Regions from separate parts of the Paenibacillus sp. J22P169 genome, predicted to be linked through region 2. Evidence: riboswitches for the same ligand, from Rfam matches in the RefSeq annotation. Region 2 holds a riboswitch; the other holds the start of a gene.
The links. Region 2 has a riboswitch for cyclic di-AMP ahead of AC58QG_RS19020 (ABC transporter ATP-binding protein). Riboswitches for the same ligand answer to the same signal wherever they lie in the genome.
Positions count from the first base shown of each region.

Region 1: another riboswitch for cyclic di-AMP. It lies ahead of AC58QG_RS20745 (APC family permease); the one in region 2 lies ahead of AC58QG_RS19020 (ABC transporter ATP-binding protein).

Region 1 covers NZ_JCAUAO010000004.1:113,037-118,775, forward strand. The annotation lists gene AC58QG_RS20735 (MFS transporter) at 74-1,510, opposite strand; gene AC58QG_RS20740 (GNAT family N-acetyltransferase) at 1,669-2,115, shown strand; cyclic di-AMP (ydaO/yuaA leader) riboswitch at 2,491-2,642, shown strand; gene AC58QG_RS20745 (APC family permease) at 2,742-4,577, shown strand; gene AC58QG_RS20750 (YqkE family protein) at 4,623-4,883, shown strand; gene AC58QG_RS20755 (hypothetical protein) at 4,951-5,166, opposite strand; gene AC58QG_RS20760 (polysaccharide deacetylase family protein) at 5,198-5,739, shown strand, end outside.
Region 2 covers NZ_JCAUAO010000003.1:265,538-271,276, reverse strand. The annotation lists gene AC58QG_RS19030 (DUF2705 family protein) at 27-821, opposite strand; gene AC58QG_RS19025 (ABC transporter permease subunit) at 849-1,646, opposite strand; gene AC58QG_RS19020 (ABC transporter ATP-binding protein) at 1,652-2,536, opposite strand; cyclic di-AMP (ydaO/yuaA leader) riboswitch at 2,651-2,815, opposite strand; gene AC58QG_RS19015 (antibiotic biosynthesis monooxygenase family protein) at 3,101-3,430, shown strand; gene AC58QG_RS19010 (AraC family transcriptional regulator) at 3,473-4,303, opposite strand; gene AC58QG_RS19005 (beta-galactosidase) at 4,446-5,739, shown strand, end outside.

The sequences.
Region 1 (5,739 bases), on a different contig from region 2:
AGCTTTATAACGACAAGAAAGCTGAATTGAGAAGCCCGAAGAATGGGATCTCAATTCAGCTTTTTAATTTTGCTTATTCGATTACACCTGAGCGAATAGGTGCTTTTCCAACTGCCTCTGGTGCCGTACGGCTCTTGTTCGAATAACTCTTATATAAGATGGAGCTGCCAATTGTTAGTAACGCGATAACCGCCATACCCCAGATGAGGTTGTCAAAAGCACGTGCGAGCGGCAGCGACTTCTGCCAGACCAGTGCACTCCCCGAGAGCGCGACGGCGAATGCGCCGCTGAAAAATTGCAGTAATTGGAACAAGCCCATGCCAGAGCCGACGCGATCCTTGGTCAATTGTCGAGACAGCTCATTGGATACAGCGCTGGAAAGTGTCGTAAAGCTGATGCTGACTAGGATATAGAGCGCAGCAATCCAGTAATAGGAATAGCGGGCAGTCAGGGCTAGAAGTACCGTAGATAACAGCATCAACCAAGGCACATAGCGAAGTAATGCTGTATTCCCATAACGGTCGATGATGCGGCCCACTCGGTTGGATACTAGCATCGCAAGCAGAGCACCCGGGAAGAGCAGCAGTCCAGAAGTGAGTGGGGCTAAGCCGAATACACGAGCAAGCATCTGAGGTGCTAGGAACAGGAAGCCGAAGCTGATCATATAGGATGAAACGCCGATCGCGCTAAGCGCCATATAAGGTCTATCGCCGAACAGGGCAGGCAGCACGAACGGCTGCGAAGCCAGGCGAATGCGCAGAGCGAACAGAGCAATCGCGAGAATGCCTACTATGAGGGCAACGAGACTCTTAGAAGTTAGGAAGAGCAGCAGCCCGGTCGTCCCAATCCCGAGGAGCAGAGCACCGATGAAATCGAACGAGCCGCTTTCTGGTTTTTCTTTTGGGAGTAGGAGAAGAAATATAGGGATAAGCAGAAGCGTAACGCCGGTAATGACGAACAGGAAGTGCCATCCCAAATACTGTACGATGGAACCGCCTGCGACGGGACCGAGTCCTAAGCCAAGTGAAGCCGCGGATAGGATCAGCGACATGGCTCTGCCTCTACGAGACAACGGAATGTAGCGGGTTACGAGCACGATACCAAGCGATGGGATCGCGCCTGCGCCAGATGCTTGAATCAGTCTTGTAATCAGCAAGAGTCCGAAGCTGTTCGTGAACAGCCCTAGGATGGATGCACCGCCTAGTGAAAGCAGAGCAATGACGTAGAGCCTGCGAATTGGCACGAAGTCGGACAAGCGGCTATAGGTGATCGAAGCAATGGCGAAAATGATCGAATACCCTGTGACAATCCACGACGCCGTCGAGGGGCTGAGTTCGAATTGGACTGAGATTTTGGGCAGTGCCAGATTGAACATCATCGTGTTCATGATCACAAGTACAATGGTAAAACAGAGCAACCAAGAGACCGGTGTTTCACGTAAGCGACTAGGCGTCTCTGGTGGCGTAGGCGTTGTTTCTTGATGTGAGTGGTTGGTCGTATGACTTGACATGGTACACCATCCGATCTATAACTATAATTTTAATTGTTACAGTTTATCATGGCGGGTATGTCGTGTCAATGAATTGACCTGTATGAAACCAATTCAGAATTGAATATTTATCCATATGGATGTATTATTATTCAAAAAAAAACATACAGGGGGATACGATGGCACACGTGATAAGGAAAGTGGAAATGGAAGATTTGGAGGCATTAACAGAGTTGATGTATGCCTATATTGTAGGCTTTTATAAGAAGCCACGGCCGGAGACAGCTGCAATTCACCGACTGATTCGTAACCTGCTTCAGGAACAAGGCGGTATACAGTTTGTTGTTGATAAAGAGGGGGAACTCATCGGCTTTGCGACGCTATATTTTGCCTGGAGTACGATGAAAGCTAGTCCCATTACGATCATGAACGACCTCTTCCTTCTAGAGCCGTTTCGGGGAACCGCTGCAGAAGAAGATTTGTTCCTGAAGTGCCGTAGCTATTCCAAGGAAAACGACTATGCCTACATGTCATGGATTACCGCACCGGACAACCATCGTGCACAACAGTTTTTTGATAAAATGGGCGGAATTCGCGCGGATTGGGTGAATTACACGATTGTATAAGGGCAGCCGTTGCCAAATAACTGATTTTTTTCATTAATTCAATGTAAAAAGCTAGATAAACTAGAATTAACTAGATCTTTTTGATGGAATTGACGGAGCGCTTATCAGATATTCGCGTTAACAAGGTAGTGTGTTAAAGATAAAACGCCCTTCATCCAACGGATTGTTGGTACTAATCAGTAACCTTAGAAGATTGCAACCACGTTGTTTAGTCAAAATACCCCGATTACCTACGAGAATGGAAGATAATCAACGAATCAAGTAATTGTAAGCGAATTATTGGGGGAAACGAGAGGTGGAAGAGAGCTTTTTACGTTTTTTCCCTCCTTTACTATGTTGGTAGAAGAGAGTAGTATTCAACACGTACATGAACAGTTGAATATTTCGCTTAATTTTCTGTTAAGAAAAGCGGGGGAACCACGAGTAACATGGGGTGAATAATGGTACTGATACCGAGTACCTTTTAGGGCAGATTTCTCGCGGCCCGAACCCGGCAGCTAACCTCGTAAGCGATCGTGAGAAAGGAGAACATGTGTCCAAAACACAAGGTCTATCCTTGTGTTTTTTTGCGTCCATTTTCTAATGTGATGAATGAAATTGGCTTTAATTGGAGGAACGACCACGAAATGACAAGTGATTCATTGAAAAAAATTGTGTTTGGTAAGCCGCTAAAGTCGAGTGAGATTGAGTCGGAGAAAATGCCTGTCTGGAAAGCCCTCCCTATCTTATCGTCAGATGCCCTATCTTCCATATCGTATGGGACGGAGCAGATTCTGTTAGAGCTCGCGACAGTGGGGGTTGCTGCTTTTGCTTTCTCATTGCCGATTGCGATTTCGATCATCGCTCTGATTCTACTGCTCGTGTTGAGCTATAGACAGGTGATCGAAGCGTACCCAATGGGCGGCGGCGCGTATATGGTTACCAAAGAAAATTTAGGCATGGTGTGGGGACGTCTCACCGGTGTCTCTCTTCTAATCGACTACACCTTAACCGTGGCCGTTTCGATTTCAGCTGGTGTCACGGCGATTACGTCTGCATTTCCATCAGCCGTACCGTATATTGTTCCGCTGACCATCTTACTGGTTTGGATTATGGTCTGGCTGAATTTACGGGGTACTTCCGAATCAGGAACCGTATTCGCGATTCCAACGTACTTTTTCATTCTTTGTATCCTTTTGTTAGTGGGTAAGGGTATTTTCGATTTACTGACAGGATCGATGAACACGCATGCGATCGAATTTGCGCCAAGCTCGGCGACGAACTCACTAACGTTATTCGTAATTCTCAAGGCGTTCTCGTCCGGTTGTTCAGCTGTAACAGGGATTGAAGCGATCTCCGATGCCGTACCGCATTTTAGAACGCCTTCAGTCAAAAATGCCAAACGAACACTTCTCTCCTTAGGTGGCCTGTTGGCCATCGTCTTCGGTGGGGTAACGCTGATTGCCTTAGGGTATGGGGTGGCACCTGATCATAACGGTCATACATCGGTTCTTTCGATGGTGACGGAGCAAGCCTTTGGCCGAGGCGTTATGTATTACGCGACGCAAATCGCGACAATGCTAATCTTGGTATTGGCTGCGAATACCAGCTTCAATGGCTTCCCTATTTTGGCATCGATCATGGCCCAAGACAAAAACTTCCCTCGCATGTTTTCTTTCCGTGGGGATCGACTTTCGTATCACTATGGCATTGTTACACTAGGCGTATTAGCCAGCCTGCTATTGATTGGCTTTAAAGGTAAAACCGATGCACTTATTCCGCTTTATGCGATTGGCGTATTTTTATCTTTTACACTTGCTCAGACGGGTTTGGTTCGTAAATGGCTCAAAGAGCGCGTACCTGGCTGGATCGGTAAGTTGATCATTAACGGCCTGGGCGGTATCGTCTCTCTTGCAGTTCTTATCATTTTCTCAGTTACAAAATTTAGCGAGGGTGCTTGGATTGTCATTATCATTACACCGATACTCCTCTGGCTCATTACAAAAATCAGTCATCATTACGACGACGTAGCCAAACAGCTGCGTATTGATATCACACAAGACCGTGTATGTACCAAAGAGCCCGTCATTATCGTACCTGTGGCCGGGATTCATAAAGCTGTTGAGCAAACCCTTAACTATGCCAAATCGCTTTCGCCTAACGTCATCGCGTTCTATGTTTCCTTCTCGGATGAGGACGAAGAATCGATGCAGGAGAAGTGGCAGATCTGGGATCCAGGCGTTCGACTCGTAGTGTTCAAATCAAGATATAGAACGATCCTGAAGCCGCTGGCCGAATTCATTGATCGCATCGACACGCACGTGTCAGAGAAGCAGTCGATCATGGTTATTCTCCCGCAATTCATGCCGAAAAAGTGGTGGCACCGTCTGCTCCATAATCAATCTGCAGCGCGGATTCGTTCGAAGCTTCAAGCCGAAAAGGATATCGTTGTTGCAACAGTACCGTATCATTTACACCAATAGAAGTGTACAATAATAGGGAGAACTTGTAGACGAGGTGACCTTATTATGGTGAAAAAGAAAGCAAAGATTACGCCAGCTGCGGCTAGCGTGCAAGATAAACCCGCAACACTGAAGGATCTGCTGCGACCGGAAATATTGGAAGGACTCAAAGCCCAGGCTGACGCGATGAAAGCGGAAGAGCAAGCGAAGAAGGATGCAGAGAGAGCTAGAGTAGAGGCGGCTCGCAAGGCGGAAGAGAAGCGTCTTGAAAACGATTTTGCCTATCAGCTGGAGAAAAGCAAATTAGATTGGCGGAAACATAAATGAGGGGGCGCACGATGTGCCTCCTTTTCTTTATGAGTTCATTGTTAGCGCTTACAGGATGCGAGGTGGATCAGAGTTCTGTGGAATTGGCGGTTGCATCTACATCTACATCTACAGGGACTACAACCTCGACATCAACACCAACACTTGTTCCATCAGTCGCGCCCTCTGTGAACACAACAGTAACAATACCAGAGAGCAGCCCAACAATGTCACCTGTCCCAACGACCTTCTCCCATCCTGCATCCGATAGTGCAACAGTTAAAACTGAAAATATTGAGGCCATCACGGCCTTCGCATCGTTGGAGAAAACACTGATGGATCGGTATACATCTGTTGTACCAACGAAGTGGGGAGAGCGTGTCGCTGGTGTGAAAACGCGGCTACAAACGAAAGACAAAGTCATTGCCCTAACTTTTGATGCCTGCGGCGGGAAGGAAGGCAGTGGCTACGATGAGAAGTTGATCCAGTATTTAATTCAGGAGCAGATTCCAGCTACGTTATTCATCAATGCAAGATGGATTGCTGCGAATCCGTCTACTTTTCAAGCGCTAGCCGCGAACCCCTTGTTTGAGATTGAAAATCATGGCACCGAACATCGCCCCTTATCCGTGACAGGCAAGCTGGCCTACGGTATTGCGGGTACGAAGAATGTCCAAGAAGCCATTCATGAAATGAATGACAATGCGGATCAGATTGAAAAGCTGACGGGGAAAAGGCCCGCATTTTTCCGTTCGGGTACGGCATTTTACGATGAGGTTGCGATATCAGTTGCTCATGATCTTGGCTTCGAGCTAGCTGGGTACTCGGTGCTTGGCGACGCTGGAGCGACTTATAACACGGAGCAAGTGTACAACGC
Region 2 (5,739 bases):
ATAGGGTCAAAGGTCTTTTTCTTTCTCTAAATATGCAAATCTCGTTTTTTAAAAGATACGTACGTGACAACCGTTAGCAGGGCAATCACGACTGTAGAAATAAGGACATACACGGCATCAAATCCACCGCCATACATGATATTTTTCGCTTCATAATATTTAAACGGGGTTACATATTTTAAGAACTCCAGCTTATCATTGAAGTCAATGGCAATCGATAAAATGAACGTGATGAGCATGATGCCTGTTGCAAGCGAGGCTGCTTTTTTGGAATTTCGATAAACGGCTGCAATGGATGTTCCAATGACCAGAAAGAGCAGCTGTAAAATAAACATACCCAGCATGACGATGGAGATATTACCATTGACGGTCTCACCCTTGCTGTAAGCCCCAACAATCAACATACTCGAAATCCATGACACGAGGTTAAAAATAATAATGTTCACTAAAGCGCTTAGCAGCTTCCAAGTTATGATTTGATTTCTAGATAAAGGCTTCACGAATAGGAACTCTGCCGTTTTATCCCGCTCTTCCTTCGCGATAATATTGGCGCCTAGCATAGCCGCATGTATTGTTGCCATTAAGAAGAAATACAAGACCAGGATGCCAAAATAGCCACTTGCCTTCGATAAATCTAACGCGCCGCCACCCATGATCACTTGGAGGGACTTTGGCATTTCCGCCATAAGATCATTAATCTGTCCGTTAGCCGCCGTTGCTTGGTACTTGTTCATGCCACTTGCTATTAGAAAAATAAGCCCTAGGCTCCAAAAAATCATCGATTTTCGAAACGTTTTCAGTTCTCTACAAAAAATATTCAATGGCTTTCCCCTCCTCTCGCCCTCGTTTTATACGGCATGAACATCCTTTTTCGTGTAGATGAAGTAACTGGCGGCAATGGAAACGACGATAATCGCGATGGCTGCAATGACATAAGATGCTTCATAGCTGGCATGCGCAAGCATGTATTTCCCGTTAAAGTATTTGAAAGGCGAGAAATAACGTTTGGCCCCCTCACCATCTACGGCAACAACCATTCCAATAACGAAAAAGGCAAACACCGTACCGAGACTGACGGATAACACCGCTTTTATTTTAGAAAATACGACTGAAATGATGAATCCTATGGCTAGAAACATGAGCTGGATAAACAGCAAAGTGAGTGAAATCAACAGGAATGTGCTCACATCAAAATCGACCGTTTTTACTTGAAGCGCCATCATATAGGCTGCAGCAATATAAATCACACACGTTATCACTAATGAAGCGACAGCCGCTAATAGTTTGGAAGTCACTATTTTCGTACGCGTTACGGGCTTTGTAAGAAGAAAGTCTGCTGTTTTCTCACGAACTTCCTTGGAAAGGATAGACGTTCCCAAAACCATGGCTTGAATGGCTCCGCATAGCGTAATGTACATAAAGATATACATATAGAATCCAAGCAGGGTACCAAAGGTCTCGATTTCAATACCCAGTGCTTTCCTTACTCCTTCTGGATACCCCTCTAATATGGAAGAAAACTCTGCAAAATCCTTAGAGACAGAAGGAAAAAGGGATAGGAATAGGACGATGACAGCAATTAAGGAGCACGTCCACGTGATTGTGGATTTCCGATACGCTCTCAATTCATGAAGGAAAATATTCATTCCTTTTAAGCCTCCTTCTCATAGTAGTGCATAAAGATCTCCTCTAAATCAGGCTCTTCGATCCAAAGATTTTCAATTTCAATTTCCGCAATTTTTCTCATCACTTGATTAATATTGCCTTTAAATAAGAAGCTGGTTGTCTGGCCTTGAACATCAATGTTGTTGACCCCGGTCATCTTGAAGAAATTAGGGTCGAGTGCTTGTGCAGTGTCAATTTTAAATCGCTTAAAATTGTTTTCTTTTAACGTGCTGATCTTCTCAACCGTTACAATCCTACCTTCCTTAATAATCGCAACTCGATCACAAAGTCTCTGCACTTCACTCAAAATATGAGAGGAAAAAAGAATCGTGGCTCCTCTTTGATTTTGTTGTTCGAGCAATTCAAAAAACTTTTGCTGCATGAGCGGATCCAGTCCACTTGTCGGTTCATCAAGGATAATCAGCTTAGGATCGTGCAGCAGCCCTTGAACGATGCCCACTTTCTTTTTGTTACCCAACGATAGATCATCAATTTTCTTCGTAACGTCCAGATCCATGATTTCAGCAAGCTCTTTGATTCTTTTCGTACAATCTTTTTTGTAAAAGCTGGCTGAATACTTGAGTAGATCAATCACTTTCATGTTGTCATAATAAAAAACTTCTGACGGTAAGTAGCCGATTTCTTTCTTAATCTCAGGCGCAAACTGGATGCAATCTTTCCCGAAAATTTTGGCACTGCCGCTTGTTGGAAAAATCAGAGACAGCAGCGTTCGAATCGTTGTCGATTTCCCGGCACCATTGGGTCCAATAAAACCAAAGATCTCCCCTTCTTCGATCGTAAAACTAACATCTGTAATACCTCTTGAATTGCCATAGGTTTTGGTCAGATTGTTGATTTCAATTGCATGCATAGTGTAGCCCCCTTATGAATTCCTGTTAATTGTTGGGTTTAAAGCAAACAAAAAGAAGCCCTAAGCGTAGAGAATCTCTACTCTCGGGCTTCTTTACATAAGAAGGCGAGTGTGCGGTTCTCTCTCAATGCACTACGAGGTTAGCTGTCGGATTCGGACTTGAGAGCGTCCTACCTAATGCTTGCGAGCATCAAGATTCACCCCATGAAGCCATGTGTTGCTTGTACGGCTTCGATTGGTTCCCCCGTTTCCCTACTGGGAATTAAGTGGTTTAATTTAGTAAAAAATCAACTTGTCGTATTGAATCTTACGCCGTTCTTTGTAGAATGTAAAACGTAGATTCGCCTTTAATTCTTGCTTATTTGACTTTGGCAGTCAATGAAAGCGCATTCATATGGAGATGGCGTTGATTATCCATACTTTGCTACATATTAATGCTCCTTAGGGAATAAAGCATTGAGAAGTCGCCTGCTTAGGACGATCACGTCAATTGGAAACAATGGAATCTATTTGATATACTTACTCCAATCAATGACATCTATTTCATTTTGACGGAGGATTCTAATGTCTAATTCAAGTATGTTTACCATGGCGATGTACCGCCCCCATCCAGGTAAAGAGGCTGAACTAGCCGAGATTGTCAAAGGACATATCCCTGTGCTTCGTGAAGAAGGACTCATCACGGATTTTCCGCCGGTAACGCTTCAATCTGTAGACGGTACCCTTATTGAAATATTCGAGTGGCAATCCGAGGAGGCCAAGGACAAAGCGCATACCTCCCCGAATGTTTGGCCGATTTGGGAAAACATGATGAAAGTTGCAGAACTCGTAAGCCTTTCGTCGTTGCCTGAAGCAGCTAAGCCTTTTCCAAACTTCAAAAGAGTCACTCTGTAGCCATGATGCGCGTAAAAAACCTTCAATTACTTGAAGGTTTTTTTACGTGTTATACAACCGCCGATACTCCTGTGGAGTTAGACCCGTATGTTCCCGGAAGCGCGCAATAAAGTAGCTGCTCTGGGAAAAGCCGATATGCTCTGCCACTTGCTTAATAGTCAAACCGGTAGACATGAGCAGCTGCTTAGCTACAACAAGACGACATTCAAACAGCCACACCATCGGAGTACGCCCCATCACTTCGTGAAACATTCGACTAAAATAATAGGTACTGAAGCCTGCCTGTTCAGCCATCTGCAAGAGCGTAAGCGGACTCGTGCAGTGCGTACGAATATATTCCGCAACCTCCCTCATCCGTGCACGCTTATCCAGTATGGTTGCCGTTCCATGCGTCTCTGCACTTAAGGCAAGCTCAGCAAGCAGTTCATAGAGCTTTACCGCCAATTGTACCTCGTTCCGATCATAAGGTGATGCCAGCTCCAATAAGCCCCCGGTCAGTTGTTTGAGCTTGGGTACATCACTATAGGTAAACAACCATACAGCTGAAGTTCCTTGATCGTTCAACAGCCTGTCAAGTCCCTCACCTGCAAGGTGTACCCAAAATACTTGCCAAGGATCATTCGGATCTGTTCGATACTCCTGCTCAAGACCCGCCCCGTAATAGAAGCCCTGTCCCGCTTCCAGACAGAATTCCTTCCCGTTCGCTTTGACATATCCCTTACCGCCTAACACAATATGTAAGTTTGCTTGTTGCAGCTGCCCCTTAAACCGCCACTCCTGATGTTCGGGGAATTCCGCATATTGACCAATCATATCCGGATACACCGTGTAGTGTTTATACATAGGCTCCGGTAATACATAATGAATTTTCATGTGCCCTCCAAAACGCAAAAATCTGATACACGGAGCAAAATGATGTTATATACATTCAATTATAAAGAAATATAATGAATACATAAAGAACTTTAAACAACAAAAAATTACTATATCAATAGAAATGGGGATGTTGTTCATCATGGAAAAAACCATTCCGGGAGAGAAATTTGACCTAGGTGTGTGCTACTACCCTGAGCAGTGGCCGGAGCAGATGTGGGCTGACGATTATAGGAGAATGCGAGAAATAGGCTTTACCATCGTGCGAATGGGTGAGTTTGCATGGAATTTTTTTGAACCCGAGGAAGGGGTATTCGCTTTTGATCTGTTCGATCGCGCGATTGACCTTGCCCACGAACATGGACTGAAGGTCATTCTCGGTACTCCGACGGCAACACCGCCCGCTTGGATGACCTATAATTACCCGGAAATTCTGAACGTTACATATGAGGGTGTGCAGTATCAGCATGGGCTGAGACGTCACTACAATTACAGCAGCCCTGTTTACCGCGAGTACTGCGCGAAGATTACCGAGGCTATGGCAACTCATTATGCGAACCACCCGGGCGTAGTTGGCTGGCAGATCGACAACGAGCTTAACTGCGAAGTGAATGTCTTTTATGCCGAGGCCGATCATGCAGCGTTTCGGAAGTGGGTACAGGAGAAATATGTTACCTTGGATGCATTGAATCAGGCATGGGGGACTGTCTTCTGGAATCAAAGCTACTCGGACTGGGAGCAAATTCATTTGCCTCGTCCTGCCCCTTCCAAATCCGTTAACCCTCATCAAGCGCTGGATGAAAAGCGATTTATCTCGAATAACACGATCTCCTTCGCCCGTGTGCAGGCAGACATCTTGCGTCAGCTAGCACCAACGCAGTGGATTACAACGAACGGCATGTTTGGTCATCTGGACAGCCATGCCATGACGGATGAACTGCTAGACTTCTTTTCTTTCGACTCGTATCCGAACTTCTCAACCATTTGGAACGATGCCGATCGCGAGAATCCACTCATGGACCGCAGCAATTCCAACCAACTCACCAAGATACGTTCGATCTCCCCTACTTTCTGCATTATGGAGCAGCAGTCAGGCCCTGGCGGTTGGGTTAACACGATGGGACAATCTGCACCCAAACCAGGCCAAATGCGATTATGGACGTATCAATCGGTTGCTCACGGGGCGGATATGGTTCTGTTTTTCAGATGGCGAACGGCAACATTCGGCACCGAAATTTATTGGCATGGGATCAACGATTACCATAACCGTCCCAACCGAAGGGTCGCTGAAGCCGCAACAATTAGCCGGGAATTGGGGAAAATCGGGGAGCTTATTGCTGGGTCTCGCTTCAAAGCGGAAGTGGCCATTTTGCATGATTATGACAATGAGTGGGATGGGGAACTTGACCAATATCATGGTCCTCTAACCAGAGAAA